DNA from 2 places in the Candidatus Clostridium radicumherbarum genome. Region 2 is predicted to be linked to the other one. Evidence: riboswitches for the same ligand, from Rfam matches in the RefSeq annotation. Region 2 holds a riboswitch; the other holds the start of a gene.
The links. A riboswitch is a leader RNA that binds a small molecule or an ion and turns the genes downstream of it on or off. The one in region 2 is predicted to bind cyclic di-GMP.
Positions count from the first base shown of each region.

Region 1: it holds a riboswitch for cyclic di-GMP, as region 2 does, so the genes downstream of both, ACJDUH_RS00310 (peptidoglycan-binding protein) here and ACJDUH_RS01570 (LPXTG cell wall anchor domain-containing protein) in region 2, are expected to answer to the same signal.

Region 1 covers NZ_JBJHZY010000001.1:39,001-45,038, reverse strand. Annotated here, with positions in the region: gene ACJDUH_RS00310 (peptidoglycan-binding protein) at 1-3,990, opposite strand, end outside; cyclic di-GMP riboswitch class I at 4,060-4,144, opposite strand; gene pfkB (1-phosphofructokinase) at 4,331-5,260, opposite strand; gene ACJDUH_RS00300 (DeoR/GlpR family DNA-binding transcription regulator) at 5,254-6,030, opposite strand.
Region 2 covers NZ_JBJHZY010000001.1:316,763-322,800, forward strand. Annotated here, with positions in the region: gene ACJDUH_RS01565 (sensor histidine kinase) at 1-1,053, shown strand, start outside; cyclic di-GMP riboswitch class I at 1,249-1,334, shown strand; gene ACJDUH_RS01570 (LPXTG cell wall anchor domain-containing protein) at 1,489-3,327, shown strand; gene ACJDUH_RS01575 (L,D-transpeptidase family protein) at 3,562-4,953, shown strand; gene ACJDUH_RS01580 (VCBS repeat-containing protein) at 5,142-5,882, opposite strand.

The sequences.
Region 1 (6,038 bases), 280 kb from region 2:
AGTAACATTTCCCATTGGATCATAGGTGGTATTTGTTATAAGCCCATTTATGTCTGTAAATTGTGTTTGTCTATAAAGGCTGTCATATTTATACTGCTCCACATTTCCATCAGGTAATGTTAATTTTATTAAATTACCCTCTGCATCATATTCATGAAGAAGGGTTTGTCCCAAAACACCTACAGCCTTTTCTATTTTATTAACAGCATAGTTATAGGTGAAGGTGGATTTGTTCCCAGTAGGGTCTGTTGAAGAAATAATATTCCCAAGAGCATCTCTCTCATAGGTTGTTACTCCCTGACCCTCATCAATTACTTTTACAAGTCTATTTAAGCTGTCATATTCATATTGCTTCTTGCCGCCTCTAGGATTAAGCTCTTCAATCATGTTGCCATTGCCGTCATAAAAATATTGAGTTAGGTTTCCTAAGGCATCTGTAACCTTAAAAAGCCTGTTTAATTTATCGTATTCAAAAGCTGTGACTTTTTTATTCCCATCTGTAATTGATGTTTTATTTCCATTAATATCATAGCCATAGGTTAAATTAGCACCATTTGGAAGTAAGGTACTTAATTCCTGACCGCTCTCATTGTAAGACATTCTAGTTATTTTACCTAATGGGTCCTCAATGCTTATAACCTTTCCCATTGGATTGTAATAGTACTTATAGGCATTTCCCTTTGCATCCACAATTTTAGATAGGTCTGCACCATTATAATAATAGCTTGTTACCTTTCCTTCAGGATTCACCATGGTTGAAACTTGATTATTATCATTATAATTAAAGCTATAGCTATTATTTTCCGGTTTTTGTAGCTTTAAAAGATTTCCTTTTGTGTCATAGGTCATAGTAGAAGTATTTCCTGAATAGTCAGTTATTGAGGTCATATTATCCATTACATCATACTGGTAGGACTGGACCTTTCCATCGAAGCGTATTTCCTTTGTTTTGTTGCCTCTGCTGTCATATTCAAAGGTAGTAGTATGTTTTAAGGCATCAGTTTTAGTCTTTACGTTATTATTATCATCGTAGGTTGTAAGCTCTACAGTGCCATCAGGATTTACGACCTTTGTTATTCTATAACTTGAGTCATAATAATATTGTGTTTTGTTCCCGTTGGCATCAAGAGCTTCGTTATAGCCATCATAGTAATTTATTGTAATTGTCTTTCCTTCCGCATCTGTTTGATTGACTACCCTGTCCTCGCTGTCATAAACATTGGAGGTTACCTTATTTCCCTTAGGATCAGTAAAATAAGTCATCCTGGATTTTTCATCATAAAAATATTTTGTTTCCCCGCCTTTGGCATCTACAAAGGAAATTAAGTTTCCGTTATCATCATAGCTGTAATGAAGAGTATTTGTATCTGGAAGAGTAATTGTACTTATTCTTCCCTGTCCATCTAGAGCAATACCAAATACTTTACCTGAAGGAGTTGTTATGCTAGTTAGTTTATAGTTCTCATCATAGGTAAGCTTAGTTGCATTCCCCTTTACATCAGCTTCTGAAGCTAATAGCCCTATTTTGTTAAATAGCATAGTTGTTAGTCCATCGGATATTTTATAACCTATGCTAGGCATAGCTTCATCCTGTACTAAGGTAAGCTTAAGATTATCACCAACAGGACCATTATAGCTTCCATCACCATTTGGTCTGTAGTAATTAGCATTTCCATCCCCTTTATTGAAAATGATTGTACCATCTTTTAGCTGAGATAAGGACTTATTAAAATTAAAATCCCACTTTACTCCAAAGTAGCCATCGTGTGGCTCTCCCTTGGCATTATAAGTTCTTATAATAGAGAAATCCCCATTATAATCACTTGCAGAAGCATCTACTGCATTATAGTAGAAGTTTCCTGTAATAAGGTTTATAGGCTCAAAGCCATATACGCAGTGCTTGTTTCTGCCCATAAGGGCACTATCTATTTCCCTCTTTTTTTCATCACTAAGTGGTGCAGGGGTGTAAGCTTTGCCTTGATTTTTCATAGGATTTCTAATAAACAATGTATTTCCTTCTATAAGAAGGCTGTCTCTAACACTGTTATCCTTCTCAATAGTAGCTGCAGGTACACCATAGAAATTAGCTATATACGGAATTGTATCCTTAGCTTGTACCTGATAAATTTGAAAACTATCGCTGTACCCTGGTGCACCGCTTACTCCATTTAATTCTGCAACAGCCTTAATGCTATATAAAGTGTTGAAGGAATAACCTTTAAAAATATTTGAAGCCTGCCAATTACTTACTATATCCTTATAGATGCTGCCGCTGTAAGGCGTCCCTGTAAGCAAGTCGCTATTAGGATACTTATAGGAGTAGCCTGCATCAACAGTACCAGTATAAGATTGACTTTCATCTTCTAAGCTGTAGGTTACTGCTGAGCCAGGTTTTGCTATACCGTCTGCAAATACTCCATCTAGAGCTAATAAACCATCACTTGTATGCCTGCTCAAGGGTCTTAGGTTTACTTTTGGAGAATCAAGTGGAGTCTGCGTATCTACAGGATTGTTATATTCAGATGTGATTTCAACATAAGGTGCAGCTTGGCACCAGTTATTACTAACACCACCAGAGAAAGTTTCTGGTGGATCGTTATCATTTTCTGTTTTAATAGTTACACCATTATTTGGAGCACCTAATGCCCATTTTTGCACTAAGCTTGTTATGTTCCAAACTACTGGTTGAGGACTGCTTTTTGTTGCATTACCAGAAACAGACTGCGTATCAACCTTAGTATATTCCATTGGTCTATTGCTCCAGCTCATGCCAACTAAATCCACTGGTTGGTCCAAGCTGCAAAGCTGAATATTTCTTGCAGCATCTGTTCCAGTTGTATATCTATATAAAGTTAAAGTAGCTGAAACTATTTTCTTGTCTTGAGTTATATTCACTGGAAATTTTAAATATGATTGGGTATGTCCCAAACCACCCGGTACTTTAGACAATTCCCCAGTTTCATTACCTACATATAAGAAGCCATTCCCAAAATATCTTTCACTAGGGTTGGATTCCTCAACGTGAGTTGATTGTATGTTAGTTATTGCTTCAATATCTGGATCCACTTTTACTGGATAAGCTCTTTCCTTATCTTGAAGCCATTCCTTATTTGCTGTTACAGTAATAATGTCTTTACCGAAGAGCTTCTTATCTAGATGAATTTGAAGATCAGTATTAACTTTTCCTGCGGCATCTGTCATTATAGGTGCATTTATAATGAATAGAGGCTTGTCATTATCCTTTGCATAAGCCGCTATTGTATTTGACTCTTCTTTTAATGTCAAACCTTTTGCTGATATATAATATTTAAATTCATTTTTATCCACATAGTGATTTAGTATTATATCTTCCTTTAAACTCGTGTTCTGTACTGTATATTGATAGTCTATACCTTCAAATACATCATTAAAAAGTATAGCGTTTTCATTTACTGCACTTTTACTAAAGTCGCCCTCATAAGGGTATAGGGTTAGGGAATATCCGTCCTTGCTCATGGTTACCCCATTATCCTTATCCATTAAGGCAGGAAGGGTAGTCGTAAAGTCATTAGCTTTATTTTCATAGTATTCTGTACTACTTTTTCCTTTTCCTACAAGAGTATTATCTATATCTTGAAGGTTCCCATTTTTATCTTTGTAATGTATTTTATCAAGATATACCTCTGTTACGTCATGGTTTGCATCAAGCTTATAGGTTTTACTATTCTCTGTTCTCTTTTCTAACTTTTCCTTGTCTTTACTGTAATTCGATTTTATTTGTGCTTTGTTTACCTGTGGTTTTCTAAGAGCTTTCACCGCTTTAGAAGTGTCCTGCGGCAATACATTAACCTTATCTGTATTTTGATTTATGTCCTTTCCATAGTATTCACCCTTTACAGGAATGCTTGCTATGGTGTTTGCAGCAGCTGCAAATACAGTGCTGCTTGAATTGAGAAAGAATAAGAAAGTAAGCAAGATACTTAAACCTCTTATTCGATTTTGTTTTTTCATGATAACCCCCTGATTAATTCCATAGACAAAGGCAAAGACGTGATATTAGAAATGAAAAATAGGTTCCATTTAGGCAGCCCGGCTGTCATAGGATTTCTCCTTTAGACCCGCAGCTTTGCGTCTTTATCTTTCGATAAATTTGCCATTTTCTATGTTAATTTGTTAAATTATTGAATAAATTGTCAACTTTTAGAGCATTAACTATATGTTAACATAAATTAGTAAAAATATAAATACTTTTTATTTAATTCCATTTCTTATAATAAAAGGACTTGTGAAACTACACTAAAAAATAGTTCACAAGTCCTTATAAATATTACTTAAATATACAATTATTAATCTATATATGCCTAATCTTAACCTTTTGTACTAATTTATTTACTTCCTCTAATGAACAAGCCTCTGTCCCTTCCGTTTCAACAGATGCCGCTCCGCAGGCATTGGCAAAGGCAAGTGTTTCTTCATCACTTAAGCTGTTTATTAAGCTGTAAACAAGGGCAGCTACCATGGAATCTCCTGCTCCAACAGTGCTTTTTACATTTACCTTTAAGCCTTCACAGGAATTTATACCAGCTTTAGTAACATAAATGGCTCCTTTTTCCCCTAAGGATACCAACACCTTTTTCACCCCGGTTTCAATAAGCTGCTTTGCTGCATTAATTACTGTTTCCTCATCTTCCTTTTGAAAGTCCATTAACTTTTGAAGTTCATGGATATTTGGTTTTATTAAATCAGGTTTCTCCTTTAATCCATGCTTTAAAAGCTCTCCATCTGCATCAAGTACTGTAACAGCGCCCTTCTTTTTTGCAAGCTTTATTAGTTTTCCATAAATGTCTATAGGAATGGAAGCGCTTACTCCCCCAGAAAGCACCACAATGTCACCTTTACTACAAAGTGCTTCAAATTTTTCTAAAAAACAGTTTAATTCTTCATTAGTTATTTCTGGGCCTGCCTCATTTATATCAGTATAAACCTTGTTTATTGAATCCACTACCTTTGTGTTTGTCCTTGTACTTCCTTCTATATGAACAAAGCTTGTGTCAATTTTTCGTTTCTTAAGTTCATCCTGAAAATAATTCTCCCAAACCCCGCCTAAAAAGCCTGTGCAGACCGAATCAATATTAAAATTTTTCAATACCTTAGAAACATTAATACCTTTGCCCCCAATATCATATCTGATGCTTCCTGCTCTATTTACTATGCCTAAATTAAAATTGTCAATGGTTAAAGTCTTATCTAATGCAGGATTAAGAGTAACTGTAATTACCATAATTCTTCATTCCCTTTCTTAATAATTTCAACTCCTATGTCTTTATATTCCTTAACAACATTTTCATTTAAATCAGAATTTGTAATTATTAAATCGACGGCCGTAACTGGACCTATTACTGCAAAGCTTACTTGATTAAACTTGGAGCTGTCAGCGGCTAATATAACCTTGCCGGCTGCCTTCATCATTTCCCTTTTCATATGAGCTTCCAGAAGATTAGGAGTAGTAATACCTTCTTTAATAGATATGCCATTTGCCCCAATAAAGGCCTTATCCACTTTAAAATTCTTTAATACCCCTTCTGAAATTGGTCCAACTAAAGCTCTTGTAGTTATTCTAAAGGCTCCCCCAGTTACAATAATCTCTATATCGTTTCTATTAGAAAGCTCTGAGGCAATATCTATGGAATTTGTTATTACAGTAATATTCTTAGCTTTAATACACTTTGCCAGCTGCAGTGTTGTAGTTCCTGAATCCAGTATTATTGTATCTCCATCCTCAATCATGGCTGCAGCTATTTTACCAATATATAATTTTTCAATATACCTTTTATCTTCTTTTTCTTTAAAGCTAGGCTCAAAAATAGCTTTTTCCTTACTTACTGCTCCACCATGAGTTCTCGCCAAGAATCCTTTCGCTTCCATTTCCTGCAGATCTCTTCTAATTGTTGATTCAGATACCTTAAAAACATTTGATAATTCATTTACCTTAATACTGCTTTTTTCTTTTAACAGCTCTGATATTTTAATTTGTCTTTCTTCAGAAAACATGCACAACA
Region 2 (6,038 bases):
AAGAAAAATATTTTAGGTAGTGGGCTGAAAAAGAATAGAATAGAATACTTTAGTGCTTCAAATATAAAGTATGCAGCACTAATACATCCCTTTGCTTTAGAAAATAAAAAATCATTAGGGAATTTAATACTCTATTCAGACATGAAAAATAGCAGTCAGCTTATACTTTCAATTAATGTAATACTTTTTTCCATAATGCTTGTTGCTGCAATTATTGCATTAATAATTTCAAATGCTGTATCTAAGAAGATCTCCAAACCAATTTCACTTTTAAATGAATATGCCAAGAAAATCGGTGAAAGAGATTATAAAATTGTACCTGAAAAATATGAGGATAATGAAATTGGAGAATTGGCAGAGACTATGGAAGCAATGGCAGAAAAGCTTAAAGCTTATGACTCTACCATGAAGACCTTTTTACAAAATGCCTCACATGAACTTCGTACACCATTAATGTCAATACAAGGGTACGCAGAAGGAATAAAGCTTGGAGTAATAGAGGATACAAATAGTGCAGCTGATGTGATAATTGATGAGAGCAAAAGGCTAACGAATATTGTGGAGGAACTTCTGTATTTATCTAAGCTAGATTCCATGCAGGAGGCTTTTAACCTTGAAGCCTTAAATACTGAAGACCTTCTTAAGGGCTGTATAGATAGAGTAAATGGCATTGCCATAAAAAATGGCGTGAACATAAGCCTTAATGTAAAGGATAAAGATCTAATAATTAGGGCAGATGACGAAAAATTATCAAGAGCTGTAATTAATATATTAGGAAATTCCTTGAGATATTCTAAAAAAGAAATTAGTGTAAGCCTTGAAAGCTTAGGTAACAGTATTAATATAACCATAAAAGATGATGGGCCGGGCTTTGATGGGCAGGAATTAAAGAATGTCTTTGATAGATTTTATAAGGGAAAAGGAGGTAAGCATGGACTTGGACTTGCAATTACAAAGAGCATAATAGAAAAACATAATGGCAGGGTTACAGCTGAAAATAACAGCAGGGCAGGAGCATGTTTTAAAATTATTTTACCTAAAGTAGTTGAATAAAGCCCTAAATAGAAATTAGTTACTAAGTAATTTTGTTAAAGGAGCTTGCAGGAGAGAAATAAGCTTTCACTGTGGGTTCCTTTTTTATTTCATATATTATAATCTTGGTAAAATATTACTTCACAATATTGTTACATTTTGATATAATTTTACATATAACTACATAATCCATCATAAATTGTTAAAATAAGATACCATAGATAAAGGCAAACCTATTGAAAGATAGAGACGCAAAGCCACGGGCCTAAAGTTTATTAAGCTAAGGCAGCCGGGTTACCTAAATAGTATTGTTTACGCTTTTACTTATCTAACACCATGTATTATTATTGCAGTTAGGTATATCTATGGATTTGTTTGGAGGTGTATACCTGAGAGAAAATAGTATCCATAGCTATATTTGATCATTGATTTTATTAATACAAAGGGGAGTAAAAGATGGGAAAAAGAAAGTTATTAAGTGCTATTACTGCAGTACTGTTCTTATTTCAATTGATTTTTGGAGTTGGATTTGCAGGGAAGGTTAAGGCTGAAGCAGCTAGTTCTTCTCTTCCAACGTTTATGGATGTTAGAAAAGAAACTTTGGGCTTTGCATATCAGTATAAAAATAAGACAATTGTTAATAATACTGTAATTGTTGACAACAATATAAAATTCTTTGTTGAAGAGAATGGCCAAAAACATATAATTTCTCAAGACTTTAATCTTATAAGGCATTTAATTTACATAGGAGTATATAACGATAATGTTTATGTAGCTTCAAATGGAGATGACCAAAGCCAGCCATATGCAATATATAAGGCAAATTTAAATACCTACAAGATGGAATTTGTAAAAAATGTACCTATCTACGGTGATGGAAAAGCATATATTACAGATTACAAAATAGATGCAAATGGAGTATTCTGGTTTGCAGCAGACCAAAACAATATTCCAATCTATGATGCAAATGGAAAAATTACAGATTATAATACAAAATACATAATATATAATGATAAGGGATTTTCCCATGAAGAACTTGTTCTTCAAAAGGGAGATTCTTTGTATAACACATATGGTAGGCTGCAACAGGGTTTAGATGGAAGTATGTGGTTTTTTAAATCCCTTGCATTAGGTGCTGATAATAAGGTATTTAGGATCTTAAATGATAACACAATTAAGGAATATTCAATAAATAGTACAAATCATATTAAAGCTATTTATCCTGGGACAAACAATACATTGCTTGTATACACTCAAGAAATTTCACCAGTTAACTATGCCGTAGTGAAGAATATCATACAAAAGTATACAATTAGTAATAATGGTCTTAGCCTTGTTAAAGAATATGATTTATCTGCAAAACAATTTTTTGAATCAGGCGATATCAATGGAAATATGTGGATAGATACAGATGGGGTCATTTCAAAGTTGGAAGACCAGGGCTTTGTAGATAAGTATATTGTATCTAGCGGTATGCTTGGACTTAATGTGTATGATGATCAGCATTTAGTTACATGTGGTATTGTAGGGTTTGGCTATACACCAATATCTATAGACCAACCTTCATCAGCAGCTCCAGCAGCACCAGCTTCAGAAAATTTCACAACAACTCTTAATGGCAAAGATGCCCTCATAACATTAAATTCAAGTAAAATATCTAAGGATGCTGTAAATGATATAACACCAGTTATACCTACAGATGTAAAAACTGTAGAAGCTAAAATTGATGCTGCGTCCATAAATGGCGGTAAAGGAAGCATAAAGCTTAATTCTAATAATGTTATAGTTGGTCTTCCATTTTCTACTATAGATTTTAATGGAATAGGACAAGGAGACTATGTAAATTTAAAACAAAATTTAGTAGTAGGAGATGCAGTTTTAAATTCACTTAAAAGTGTAGGGAAGGTATTTGATTTTAGCCTTTCTGCATATAAACAGGACGGCACGAAAATAAAGGATATACATACATTTAAAAGTGGAAAAGCTAATATATCTGTAAAATTGTCTAAAGATGAAATTAGTGGTTTAGATATTACGAAACTTGCCGCTTTCTACTACAACGAAAATACAAAGCAGTGGGAAAAAGTTGGTGGAAGCTATAATAAAGATACAATGACCTTTACCTTCGATACTAGTCACTTTAGTAAGTATACTATTGCTGAAGCAAATGGTATGCTTCCTCAAACAGGATCAGTAATAAATTTTAATAATTTAATGCTCCTAGCCTTTGCGTTTATCTTAATTGGAGGCTTTATGTTCTTTAGAAAAGATAAAGCAGTAAAAGCGGGCAATTAAGAGCAGTAGAATCTAATATACAAAAAACCTAGAGAAAATTCTCTAGGTTTTTATTTTATTTTGCTATATATTAACAATGGTTTTAAAAATAAATATTGCCTCATAAAATGAATTATGAGCTTTGCATTAAATAAAGGAAGTAATTCGTCTATATAATTAAAGAGCTTATAAATAATACATAGGCAAGGACAACTATTAATTGTTCAAGGCTAGTAATTCATAGGGGCTGGTATTATGGAAAAGGAAAAACAAAAACCTAAACCAAATAAAATTTTATTAGTCATTTTAATTCCTCTTTGCTCTTTACTAATTATATATTTTGGGACATCAATTTACTTTTTAAAGCATTTTTATTATGGCTCCACCATTAACTGCATCAATGTTTCAGGTAAAACTGTTGAGGAAGTAAAAAGTGAAATGTCATCAAAGCTTCAAGACTTTACCTTGGAATTAAAAGAGAGAGGCGGAGCAAAGGAAGAGATAAGCGCAGTTGATATTGACTTAAAGTATACTTCTGAGGAGGAATTTAAGAAGTTAAAGGATAAACAAAGTGCTTTAAAATGGATTACTGCATTTAGCAATAAAAAAAATAATGAAATTACTGTTGGTGTTACCTTTGATAGAGAATTACTAAAAAAGCAGCTTGATAAGCTTAACTGCCTTAATAGTAGTAACATTGTTGAGCCTAAGAATCCCCGCTTTACCTATACAGAGAGTGGGTATATTATTGTACCGGAAATCCCAGGAAATAAAATTAATAAAGATATTTTATATAATGAAGTTGAAAAGGCAATTTTAAAGGAGGGCACTTCTTTAGATTTGGAAGCTATAAATTGTTATATAAATCCACAATATACTTCAAAATCTGAAAAAATAATTGAGACTAAAAATATTCTTAATAAATATGCAGCCTCCAAGATTACCTATAATATTGGAGACAAAAATGAAATAATAGATGGTTTAATAATAAATAAGTGGCTTAGTGTAGATGAAAACTTTAAAGTTAGTCTTGATGAGGTAAAGGTAAAGAGTTATTTAACTGGACTCTTCAATAATTATAATACCATTGGGAAAACAAGAAGTTTTACTACCTCCTCAGGAAAAACAATAAAAGTAAGCGGCGGGGATTATGGCTATGCCATTAATACATCAGCAGAAACACAGGACTTTATTGCTGCAATAAAAGAAGGAAAAACTATAACAAAAGAGCCAAAGTATTCTCAAACAGCTTTTTCAACCATAACAAGTGATATTGGAAATACCTATGTTGAAATAGATATGACAAAGCAGCATATATGGTTTTATAAAAATGGCTCCCTTATAGCCCAGGGAGATATTGTTACAGGCAACGTTAACGCCGGGCACAAAACACCTTCAGGTATCTATAGATTGAAATACAAACAAAATGGTGCTGTGTTAAGAGGACCGGATTATGCTGCACCTGTTACCTACTGGATGCCCTTTAACGGAGGAATTGGATTACATGATGCCAGCTGGAGAAGCAGATTTGGTGGCAATATATATAAAACAGATGGCTCCCACGGCTGTGTAAATCTCCCCTTCAGCCTAGCCAAGACCATATTTGAAAACATCGACGCCGGAACCCCGGTGGTATGTTTCTATTAGGGATGGTTAATTACTTTGGTCTCTCTCCATTAGGGGACGGTTAATGATTTTATTCACTATTACGCTATTAAAGTTTAGGGGCGGTTAACATTTTATTGTACTTCTTAATTAAGTGTACATTTTTGTTAACCGTCCCATTTTAGAGTGAAAATTGTTATTAACTGTCCCCATTGGATAATATCCATAAGTTAATATAGCGAGGTTAAATTGGTGCCAGGTATAGCAGCTAGCATTCTTGAGGATATAAATTTGTGACCATTCCAAGTTAAAAAGTTCTGAATATAACCTAAGGTATCGCTGTTAGTAGTACCTATAATACGCTGAAAAGCAAGTAAATCAAAAGAATTACTTTTTTCATTGTTTACAACTGGAACTAAGGCACCTATAGCAAGCACTTCTCCTTGCACAGGTTTCTTTAACCTGCCATCTTCGTTGTAAAACAGAGATAAATAATCATAGCCTTTATAGCTAATGTCTAGTATAAAAAGCTTATTTAGCATTACATTGGCTACTTGGACTTTATAGAAATCAGCATAATCAACTTTATAAATATACTCCTTATTGTAATTATCAAAGTTGAATATCTCCTGAAGATTACTATTTTTAAAAGAATAAATATAAAAGAACCCATAGCCACCGCTGCCGCCTGAATCAATACTTACCTTTATATCATCAACCTTATCTTTGGTAAAGTCACCAAGAAATAAGCTTGCATTATACCCTGAATTGAACTCAGGAGTAATAGCTTTTCTTTGCTTTGTGTACCCATCCTCAATTACAACTGTAATGTTATCAGCAAAAATTCCTTTAAAGCCATTAGGCTTGGTGCCATATAGGGAAACCTTATCAGGTATTCCATCACCTGTTACATCTCCAAACTTCATGTCCAGTAAATATACCCTTGAGAGAAAAGGATTTACACTATTCATTTTAAACCTTCCTGCATATTATTCATCATAAAAATATTATATGATGGCTCAACTTGTTATGCTAATTTAAAAATAAAGATTTGAATAGATTACACTTGATTTTAGGAGGAAGCGCACCTACAAGTAATCTGCCAAAATCTCTGAATGTAAACATAC